Regions from separate parts of the Kytococcus sp. Marseille-QA3725 genome, predicted to be linked through region 1. Evidence: predicted binding sites of a transcription regulator. Region 1 holds the regulator's gene; the other holds the start of a gene.
What was found. Region 1 encodes HrcA, which represses chaperone genes, less so after heat shock. Its sites were predicted from a motif close to TTNGCACTCGNNNNNNNCGAGTGCNAA; they were not measured.
Positions count from the first base shown of each region.

Region 2: a site for HrcA is predicted at 2,406-2,432, ahead of groL (chaperonin GroEL). Genes of this name have one in related genera too.

Region 1 covers NZ_JBUCLA010000001.1:1,023,256-1,028,788, reverse strand. The annotation lists gene ACY8FT_RS04690 (HNH endonuclease signature motif containing protein) at 1-339, shown strand, start outside; gene ACY8FT_RS04685 (DUF4870 domain-containing protein) at 613-990, opposite strand; gene ACY8FT_RS04680 (DUF3097 domain-containing protein) at 1,234-2,115, opposite strand; gene hrcA (heat-inducible transcriptional repressor HrcA) at 2,258-3,283, shown strand; gene dnaJ (molecular chaperone DnaJ) at 3,363-4,496, shown strand; gene ACY8FT_RS04665 (16S rRNA (uracil(1498)-N(3))-methyltransferase) at 4,496-5,257, shown strand; gene ACY8FT_RS04660 (histidine triad nucleotide-binding protein) at 5,282-5,533, shown strand, end outside.
Region 2 covers NZ_JBUCLA010000001.1:52,302-57,834, reverse strand. The annotation lists gene yczE (membrane protein YczE) at 1-1, shown strand, start outside; gene ACY8FT_RS00230 (hypothetical protein) at 14-472, opposite strand; gene groL (chaperonin GroEL) at 584-2,218, opposite strand; gene ACY8FT_RS00220 (HAD-IA family hydrolase) at 2,518-3,210, shown strand; gene ACY8FT_RS00215 (DNA-3-methyladenine glycosylase I) at 3,207-3,818, shown strand; gene ACY8FT_RS00210 (hypothetical protein) at 3,820-4,803, opposite strand; gene ACY8FT_RS00205 (DUF3263 domain-containing protein) at 4,816-5,118, opposite strand; gene ACY8FT_RS00200 (uracil-DNA glycosylase) at 5,200-5,533, shown strand, end outside.

The DNA of each region.
Region 1 (5,533 bases):
CTCGTGGCCGACCCGGTGTCGGGTCATGCCCTCACCGTCTCGCCGCACGAGTACCGGCCGACGTCGTCGGTGGCGCGCTTCGTCAGGGCGCGGGACGGACTGGCCCGTGACCCCGGTTCCGGTACGGAGGCCGACCGGTGCGAGATCGACCATGTCGTGCCCTTCGACGACGGTGGCACCACCACACCGGACAACCTGCAGTGCCTCTCGCGCCGAGGACACGCGCGCAAGACGAAGCGGCAGTGGGTGGCGTCCGTCCAGTCGGACAGTGCGATCGAGTGGACCTCCCTCCTCGGGCGGACGTACACGACCGACCCGTTCGACTACCGGGAGCTGTGAACGGAGAGGGCGGGGAACGTGTGTGTGGGGCCGGGGCACGGGAGGGCGGAGGGGAGGCGTGGGTGTGGGGCGCCGGTAGCCGCTGGCGTGCTGGGGTGTGAACCGCTGCCCTGACGCACCGGGACCTGGACGTGCCGGGGCCCCGACATACCGGCGCCTGGGCGCACCGGTGCCCGGCAGTGGTGGTCTGCCGGGCACCGGTGTGGGTCCTCGTGGACGGTCGCCGTGGACTGCCCTTGACCGTCGTGGACGGCCGCCGTGGGAGGCGCGGGATCAGGTGAGGATCTTCAGCTCGATCGGGTACTCGTACGGCTCGCCCCGGGAGGCCTTGATCGTCGCGCTGATGGTCCACCACAGGTACAGCACCGTGAACACCAGGAACGCGAGCAGCGTCAGGGGCAGGGCGAGCCCGAAGGTGATGAGTGTGATGATCCACGCCGACCAGAAGGCGATCGTCGCCACGACGTGGAAGTTGAACGAGCCCGCGGCGGCACGTCGTACGAACGGGTCCTTGTCCTGGTACACAGCCCACACGATCAGCGGGCCCAGGAAGGGGAGCCAACCACCCGTCAGCACGGTGGCGATGATGCCCGAGAGGTGGCAGAACATGGCGACGAGCTTGTCGTTGCTGTCGGCGCCGGTCCGATTCATGTGACCCGTCTGCGGGCTCGGGCCGGTTCCGTGCTGGTGGCCCGGGCCGGTGTGGCGGTCTTCGCCACCCGGCCAGGGCACCTCGGGACTCCGGGGACTGTCGGTGGTGGGGTTCCAGGACTGGGTACCGTGCCCGGGGCCGGGCGGGGGAGGTGTGGTGGTCATGTCGTCAGTGTGCCCATGTGGTCCGCACCGTGCGTGCGCCCACGGGCGGACCTGTGGACGGCGCACTCCGGCCCGGTGTCAGCCCAGCGGGACGTCCCCGACGGTGACGAAGTCGATGAGCTCCTCGACCCTCCCCAGCAGCTCGGGCTCGAGGTCCGTGTAGTCCTCGACGGTCGCGAGGATCCGCTTCCAGCCCCGGGCCACGTCGGCCTGGTTCTCGTGGGGCCACCCGAGCTCGGCGAGGATGCCGTGCTTCCAGGAGGTCCCCTTCGGGATGACCGGCCAATGCGTCCACCCCAGCCGCTGCGGCCGCACCGACTGCCAGACGTCGACGTAGGGGTGCCCCACGATCTTCACGTGCCGGGCGTAGCGCGGGGTCCGCCGTGCCTCCTCGACGACGCGCGACTCCTTGGTGCCCGGCACGAGGTGGTCGACGAGCACCCCCATGCGCCGGTCGGCGGTGGGCCGGAACTCCTCGATGACGCCGCGCAGGTCGTCCACGCCGTCGAGCATCTCGACGACGACGCCCTCGACGCGCAGGTCGTCGCCCCACACCTTCTCGACCAGCTCGGCGTCGTGACGGCCCTCGACGAAGATGCGGGACCCGACGGCCACGCGCGCCGGCGCGTCGGCGACCGCCTTGCTGCCGCTCGCCGTCCGCCCCGGCGCCACGCGTCCCGCGGGCCGGGGGGATGCCGCGCGCTTCGGCGCCACCAGCGTTACCGGCTTGCCGTCCACCCAGAAGCCAGGACCCATGGGGAACCCCTTGGTGCGTCCCCGCGCGTCCTCCAGGTGCACCACGTGCTGCCCGCCGGCCTTCTCCACCGATACCACGGCACCCACCCAGCCGGTGGCCACGTCCTCGACCACGGTCCCCGGGGTCGCCTCCACCTCCTGGCTGCGTCCGCGGCGAGGCCGCTTCCAGTCCCCGGCCAACACGTCGGTCCCGTACCTGTCCATGGCCGCACAGGGTACGGCGGGCAGCGAGCGATGACGCGTAGACTGGCACTTGGCGTGTGCGAGTGCCAGAGTCGGTGGGCCGTGGCGGCAGCTCGCGACGCCCCACGAGACCACGCACGACGGACCCGTCAGGAGGAGACCGATGTCCGGTGAACGCCGCATGCAGGTGCTGCGCGCCATCGTGGAGGACCACGTGCGCACCTCCGAGCCGGTCGGCTCCCGCAGCGTCCTGGAGGGCCACGGACTGGGCGTCTCGGCCGCCACCATCCGCAACGACATGGCGATGCTGGAGGCCGAGGGGCTGATCCAGGCCCCCCACACCTCCGCCGGCCGCGTGCCGACTGACGCCGGCTACCGACGCTTCGTCGACGGCATCGAGCAGCTCCGGCGCCTGTCCCCGGCCGAACGACGCGCCATCCGCGACTTCCTGGCCGACCCGATGGACCTCGACGACGTGGTCGAGCGCACGGTGCGCCTGCTGGCCGCCCTGACGCACCAGGTGGCCGTGGTGCAGTACCCCTCGCTCACCCGGTCCACGCTGCAGCACGTCGAGCTGGTGCCGGTCGGCTCGCGCACGATGGTGGTGATCATCACCGACAGCGGACGGGTCGAGCAGCGCTTGGTCGACCTGCCCGAGGCGACCGCCTCGGAGGACCTGCGCGTGGTCCGCGACCGCGTCAACGGCGCCGCCGCGGGGCAGCCCTTCTCCTCGGCCCGCAGCGCCCTCTCCGAGGTGACCCGTCGCTTCCCGGAGGACCTCGCCCTGGCCGCGGTGGCCGAGGTGGTGACCGGCACGCTCGCCGGGGAGCGTGAGGAACGTCTCGCCTTGGCCGGGACCTCCAGCCTCGTGCGCCACACCACGGACTTCGGCGCCTCGCTGGAGGACGTGATCTCGGCCCTGGAGGAACACGTGGTGCTGCTGCGGTTGTTGCAGTCCGCGGACCCGGGCGACCTCGCCGGCGGTGCCCGGCCCGGGGTCGCGGTCTCCATCGGGACCGAGAACGACCACAGCGGACTGCAGACCACCTCGGTGGTCAGCAGCACGTACGGTCAGGACGGCGTGGGATCCCTCGGGGTCCTGGGCCCGACCCGGATGGACTACCCCGGCACCATGGGGGCCGTGCGGGCCGTGGCCGCATACCTCTCCCAGGTGCTGGAGCACCGGTGAGCCCCGCCGGCCGACCCGAGCACCACCCCGACAGCCACCCCCGACCCGCAGCCGCCGGCCCCGCCGGCGCGGAGAGCGCATGAACGACTACTACGAGACCCTCGGTGTTTCCCGCGACGCGACCGCGGAGGAGATCAAGCGGGCTTACCGCAGGAAGGCCCGTCAGCTGCACCCGGACGTCGCCCCCGGCAAGGAGGATGAGTTCAAGCAGGTCGGCCAGGCCTACGACGTGCTGGGCGACGCCCAGAAGCGCGCCGCCTACGACCGCGGCTCCGACCCCTACGCCGACCCGACGGCCGGCTTCGGCGGTGGTGCCGGCGGTGCCTTCACGTTCAGCGACATCATGGATGCCTTCTTCGGTGGCCAGGGCGGCGCCGCGGGCCCGCGCTCGCGCCAGCAGCCCGGGCAGGACGCCCTCGTGCGCCTGGACGTCCCGCTGCGCACGGCGGTGTTCGGCAACACCGAGGACCTCACCGTCGAGACCGCGGTGCGCTGCTCGGTCTGCGAGGGCGACGGCACGGCCCCGGGCACCGGCACCCGCACGTGCGACGTCTGCCACGGCCAGGGCCACGTGCAGCAGGTGCAGCGCTCCTTCCTCGGCCAGGTGATGACCACCCGCCCGTGCGGTGCCTGCCAGGCCACCGGCGAGGTCATCATCGACCCCTGCACCAACTGCCACGGCGACGGCCGCGTGCGCGAGCGCCGCACCCTGAAGGTCAAGGTGCCCGCCGGCGTGGACACCGGAACGCGCATCCAGCTGGCCGGTCAGGGCGAGGTCGGTCCCGGTGGCGGACCCGCCGGCAGCCTCTACGTCGAGCTCAACGTGGTGGGCGACGACACCTTCACCCGGGAGGGCGACGACCTGCACTGCTCGGTGGAGCTGCCGATGATGGCCGCGGCGCTGGGCACCACGGCGACGGTGGAGACCTTCGACGGCACCGAGCAGGTCGAGATCCCCGCGGGCACGCAGCACGGGACGGCGTTCACGCTGAACGGCCTGGGTGTCGGGCACCTGCGCCGTGACGGGCGGGGCGACCTGCACGTGCACGCGAACGTCGTGACGCCCACCCGCCTCGACGGTCGGCAGAAGGAGCTCCTGCGCGAGCTCGCCCGGATCCGCGGCGAGGAGCAGGCCACCGGCACCATCACCTCCATGGAGCAGCACGGCGGCGGGTTCTTCGACCGCCTGCGCGACGCCTTCACGGGGCGCTGATGACGCTGCCGCTCTTCCTGGCCGAGGGTGACCTCGCCGCCCCGGGGGAGTCGTTCACCCTGGCCGGCGACGAGGGGCACCACGCCGCGACGGTGCAGCGCATCGGCGTGGACGAGGAGGTGCTCGTCGCCGACGGTGCCGGCTGCGGGGTGCGCGCACGCGTGACCGCCACCTCCAAGTCGACCCTGGACCTGGAGGTGCTCGAGGCGCTCACCGAGCCGTCCGGGCGCCCTCGGCTGGAGCTCGTGCAGGCCCTGGCGAAGGCCGGGCGGGCCGAGCAGTCGCTGGAGACCAGCGTGGAGATCGGCGTCGACTCGGTCGTGCCCTGGCAGGCCGAGCGCAGCATCAGCCGCTGGGCGGGGCCCAAGGCCGACAAGGGGCGCACGAAGTGGGCCCAGGTGGTGCGCGCGGCGACCAAGCAGTCGCGTCGCCTCTGGGAGGCCCCGGTGGAGCCGCTGGTGGACACCGTCGCGCTCGCCGAGCGCATCCGCGCAGGTGTCGATGCGGACGAGCTCACCCTGGTGCTGCACGAGGTGGCCACCGACGGCCTGCTCCCGACGCTGGGATCGCTCGTGGCGGAGCAAGGACAGCCCGGTCTGGTGCGTGTGGTCATCGGCCCCGAGGGTGGGATCAACCCCGCCGAGCTGGAGCGCCTCACCGCCGCCGGCGGGGTGCCCGTCGTGCTGGGCCCCCACGTCCTGCGCACGAGCAGCGCGGGCCCGGTGGCCCTCGCGCTGCTCTGCGGTGCCCTCCGCTGGTGAGGGGGCGCGGCTAGGCTGGCTGGTATGAGCACCGCCGACTGCCTCTTCTGCAAGATCGTCACCGGGGACGTGCCCGGCGACCGCGTGCTGGAGTCCGACCGCTCGCTCGCCTTCCGCGACATCGACCCGCAGGCGCCCACCCACGTCCTGGTGGTGCCGAAGGACCACCACGCGAACCTGGCCGCCGTGGCGGTGGACGACCCGCAGTCGGCCACCGACCTGCTGCAGACGGTCGCGCGCGTGGCCGACCAGGAGGGCCTGGCCGGGGACGGCTAC
Region 2 (5,533 bases), 970 kb from region 1:
AGGGTCGGAGAGCTCAGGTGCGTGCATCCCGACGGGTGCGACGCCCCTGCACGAAGACACGCGCCCAGGAGACCAGCCCACCGACGGGCGGCGACCCGGCCAGCAGCGCGATCATGCCCGCCACCAGGCTCGCGATGAGCGCGAGGTGGGTCCGGTGCAGCCCCTTGGCCGCCATCTCGTCCAGGGCCCGCAGCGGCAGGATGCCGTCCGGCTGCTGCCCCTGCAGGCGGGCGAACTCCTGCGCCGCCTCGACCGCCTCACGGTGGCGGCTCAGGTCGCTGAGGGTGATGGCCGACATCCGGAACCCGACGGGCCCCTCGGGGTCCAGCTGGACCGCCCGGGTGGTCGCCGTGAGCGCCTCGCGGAGCCGCCCCCACGCCCGTAGCGCGGAACCCAGCAGGATGTGGGCGAAGGCTTCGTCCGGCGCTGCCGCCAGCGCGCGCTCCAGGGAGGTGATGATCTGGTCCGACATGGCTGCAGAGTCGTCAGCGGCACCGACAGCACGACGCGGGCGGCCCCTCCTGCTGGAGGGACCGCCCGCGTCAGGCGTGGCCGGGCGTTCCCGCCCGGTCGGCAGCCGGGATCAGAAGCCCATGCCGCCCATGTCGCCCATGCCCGCGTCCGCACCGACGCCGGCGTTGTCGGCGTCCGGCTTCTCGGCCACGATCGCCTCGGTGGTGAGGAACAGGGCCGCGATCGACGAGGCGTTCTGCAGCGCCGAACGGGTCACCTTGGCCGGGTCGATGATGCCCTCGGCGATCATGTCGACGTACTCGCCGGTGGCCGCGTTGAGGCCCTCGCCCGGGGTCAGACCGCGCACCTTCTCGGCCACGACGCCGCCCTCGAGGCCGGCGTTCACGGCGATCTGCTTCAGCGGGGCGCTGGAGGCCACGCGGACGATCTCGGCACCGGTGGCCTCGTCGCCCTCGAGCTTCAGGCCCTCGAACGCCTTGGTGGCGGCCTGCAGCAGGGCCACGCCACCACCGGCGACGATGCCCTCCTCGACGGCGGCCTTGGCGTTGCGCACGGCGTCCTCGATGCGGTGCTTGCGCTCCTTGAGCTCCACCTCGGTTGCGGCGCCGGCCTTGATGACGGCCACGCCGCCGGCCAGCTTGGCGAGACGCTCCTGCAGCTTCTCGCGGTCGTAGTCCGAGTCGGAGTTCTCGATCTCGGCGCGGATCTGCTTGACGCGGCCCTCGACCTGGGCGTCGTCACCGGCGCCGTCGACGATGGTGGTCTCGTCCTTGGTGACGACGACCTTGCGGGCCTGGCCCAGCATGTCCAGCTCGGCGTTCTCCAGGGTCAGGCCGACCTCCTCGGAGATGACCTGGCCACCGGTGAGGATGGCCATGTCGCCCAGCATCGCCTTGCGGCGGTCACCGAAGCCCGGGGACTTCACGGCGACGGACTTGAAGTTGCCGCGCACCTTGTTGACGATCAGGGTCGCCAGGGCCTCGGCCTCGACGTCCTCGGCGATGATCACCAGCGGCTTGCCGGACTGCATGACCTTCTCCAGCAGCGGGAGCAGGTCCTTGATCGCACCGATCTTGGAGTTGACCAGCAGGATGTAGGGGTCCTCGAGCACCGTCTCCATGCGGTCGGTGTCGGTGACGAAGTAGGGCGAGATGTAGCCCTTGTCGAAGCGCATGCCCTCGGTCAGCTCGAGGTCGATGCCGAAGGTGTTGCTCTCCTCGACCGTGATGACGCCCTCCTTGCCGACCTTGTCCATCGCCTCGGCGATGACCTGGCCGATCTCGGGGTCCGCGGCGGAGATGGAGGCGGTGGAGGCGATCTGCTCCTTGGTGTCGATGTCCTTGGCCATCGACAGCAGCTCGTCGGAGACGGCCTGGGTGGCCTGCTCGATGCCGCGCTTCAGACCCATCGGGTTCGCACCGGCGGCCACGTTGCGCAGGCCCTCGCGGACCATCGCCTGGGCCAGCACGGTGGCGGTGGTGGTGCCGTCACCCGCGACGTCGTCGGTCTTCTTGGCGACCTCCTTGACCAGCTCGGCGCCGATGTGCTCGTAGGCCTCGTCGAGCTCGATCTCCTTGGCGATGGAGACACCGTCGTTGGTGATGGTGGGGGCGCCCCACTTCTTCTCCAGCACGACGTTGCGGCCCTTGGGGCCCAGCGTCACCTTCACGGCGTCGGCAAGGGTGTTCATGCCGCGCTCGAGGCCGCGACGGGCCTCCTCGTTGAACGCAATGGTCTTGGCCATCGGTGGTTTCCTCCCACACGCGTAGCGGATGACCACCGGTCGCCCGCGACGGACGGGGCCTGCGCGCACGATGCGGATCGCGCGGCGTCGACCCCTCGACCTGTGGTCGGTGTCTTTCACCCTGCACGGCCCGCTGCCGTCTGCCGGGGTGGTCGGAGGCACTGGTGCCGACCACGTCTCCCGCGACCTGTCACTCGGAGCCGTCGAGTGCCAAGTGGGATTTTGGCACTCGGGACCCGGGAGTGCAAAGCGCCGGGCGCCCCACCGGGCCCGCCGGCGTCGGATGGGAGGATCTCCCCATGCCGAAGCCGCCCGCAGTCCGCCTCCTCCTGCTCGACGCCGACGCCGTGATCCAGCGGATGCCGGACGGCTGGCGCGAGGAGGCCCTCGCCCACCTCGCCGTGGGATGGGACACCACCGGCCGGGTCGAGGACGACCCCGAGCTCTGGGGGCGAGCCCGGGCCGTGCTCGACGAGATCTTCACCGCCGAGGTCTTCCTGCTCACGGGGCAGGAGGCGGACCCGGACTTCGCGGACGTGATCGGCGAGGTGCTCCGGGGGCACGGCAACACGGCGGACCCGGCCACCACCGCACGCCTGTGGCACCGCACGACGCCGCTGGCCGAGGAGCGGGCGATGGTCGCCGCCGCCCGACAGGAGGGGCTCCGCGTGGCGATGGGCACCAACCAGCAGCCGCACCGGGCGGCCTGGCTCGCCGAGAGCGACGCCTTCGCCGACCTCGCCGACGAGGTCTACACCTCCTCCCGCCTGGGCGTCGCCAAGCCGGAGCCGGACTTCTTCCGGGCCGTCCTGGCCGCCGAGGCCGAGGCCGGGTTCCCGGTCGAGCCGGCCCAGGTCGTGTTCGTCGACGACCGCCAGGACAACGTCGACGGGGCCCTCGAGGCCGGGCTCGTGGCCCGGCGCTACCACTTCACGCAGGGCGCGGAGGCCTTCGGCGAGCTCCTGCGCTCCACCGGGGTCCTGCCCGGGTGAGCCGCATCCCCGCCGGGTCCGAGGTCGTCGTCGGCGACGACGGCCGGGCCCGCACCCCGTGGGCCGAGGGCAGCGACCTGCTGCGCGAGTACTACGACACCGAGTGGGGCCTGCCGGTCCGGGACGAGACGGGGCTCTTCGAGCGCCTCAGCCTGGAGGCCTTCCAGTCCGGCCTCTCCTGGGCCACGATCCTGCGCAAGCGCCCTGCCTTCCGTCGGGCCTTCGCCGGGTTCGACGCCGACGCGGTGGCCGCCTTCGACGACGGTGACGTCGAGCGGCTGATGGCCGACGCCGACATCGTGCGCAACCGCCGCAAGGTCGAGGCGACGATCACCAACGCCCGGGCCACCGTGGCCCTCCGCGCCGAGGGCGGGCTGGTGGACCTCGTCTGGTCCTTCCGGCCGGCCGACACCCCGCGCCCGCTGCGCGTCGCCGACGTGCCCACGCGGTCGGCCGAGTCGACGGCCCTGTCGAAGGCCCTGAAGCAGCACGGCTTCGCCTTCGTCGGCCCGACCACGATGTACGCCCTGATGGAGGCCGTCGGCATCGTGGACACCCACCTGCTGGGCTCCCACCGCCGTGGCGTCAGCGGGGTGTGGCCGGCCTGAGTCAGCCCTCCGCCGACCGGTCCGTGCCCTGACGGGCCGATCCCCGGGAGGCGGTCCGACCCGGGTGCGCCTGCCCGCGGTCGACCACCTGCTGCATGGCCGAGGCCAGCCGCTGCAGCTCCTCGCGGCGCTCGGCCTCCGCGGCCTCCCGGCGGGCCCGCTGGCGCTTGAGCTCGCCCCGCGCCAGGGCCAGTCCGACGATCACGCCGAAGATCAGCTTGTCGTTGTCCAGGATCCACAGCAGCACCGGCCGCAGCGGGCTCAGCCAGTGCCAGAGCCAGGAGAGGTCGGGCCAGGGGATGTTCGGCCACGGGATGCTGGGCAGGCTCGGCCAGGGGATCCGCGGCAGGTGGACGTCGGGCCAGGTGATGTCCGGCCACGGGATCCGGGGCCACGGGATGTGCGGCATGTGCCGCTCGAGCCACGCCATGATCCGGTCGAGGAGCGGGCCGAGCACCAGCATCACCGCGGCCCACAGCAGCCAGCCGAGCTTCATCACCAGGAAGCGCGCCGCGGCCAGCCTCGGCCGCCGGTCGCGCAGCGCGTGGAAGCGCTCGGCGGGGCTCCCGGCCGGCGGGGTCAGGGACACCATCCGTCCGCGCCCCAGCCCCTCGCTCGAGAGGTGCACGATGCCGGGCACGAGGTCCATGTCCATGGCCGTCCCCCGCGCGTGACGCACCTCCAGGGTGGCCCCCTCCCCGAAGCCGACGCGCTCGCGCTCCGCGGCACTCCACCCCACGTTGTCCAGAGTGCCCGAGGTCGCGTGGACCCGGATCGTGTCGTCGTCCTCGGCCCGCCCCACGCAGACGTCGTCGACCAGCAGCCAGGCCTTCTTCTCGGGCCAGTCCTTGAGGAAACGCCCCTCGACGCGGCGCCCCTGCACCGTCCCCACCCAGCGCTCGGCACGCTCGTAGGCGCTGACCTTCTCGTCGTCGCCCTGCTCCCCCGGCCCCTCCGGCGCCGCCCCCTGCGATGCGCTCTCCACCGTGATCGGGGCTCAGTGCCCGCGGGAGCGGTTGCGTGCCTCCAGGCGGGTGGTGTGGCGGGCGTCCCGCTGACGCCGCAGCCGCTTGACCAGCAACGGGTCGGCGGCCAGCGCGGCCTCGGAGTCCAGCAGCCGGTTGAGTCGCTGGTAGTACTGCGTGGTGGTGAGCCCGAAGAGTTCGCGGATCTCCTGCTCCTTGGCCCCGGCATAGCGCCAGGCCTGCCGCTCGAAGGCCAGGATCTCCCGGTCCTGCGCGGTCAGCTCCTCCGAGCTCCCCGCGTCGACGACCTGCTCACGCTGCTCCACTGCACCCATGAGGGGCGAGTCTACCGGCGGAATCACACGCGTGTCATTACGCTGCAGCACGCCCCCACGGGTCCGCGTACGGTGTGCCCCGTGAGCCAGACCCCCGACGCCCCGACCTTCGCCGGCAGGGTGCACGAGTCCTGGGTCCCGGCACTCGAGCCGGCCGCCGGGACCCTCGCCGAGCTGGGTGACTTCCTCCGCGCCGAGAACGCCGCCGGCCGCGGTTACCTCCCGGCCGGCGAGAACGTCCTGCGCGCCTTCTCCATGCCGCTCGACGCCGTGCGCGTCCTGGTCGTGGGGCAGGACCCGTACCCCACCCCCGGCCACGCGGTGGGCCTGAGCTTCTCGGTCGCGCCGGACGTCCGCCCGGTCCCCCGCAGCCTGCAGAACATCTTCACCGAGCTCGTCGAGGACACCGGCTGCG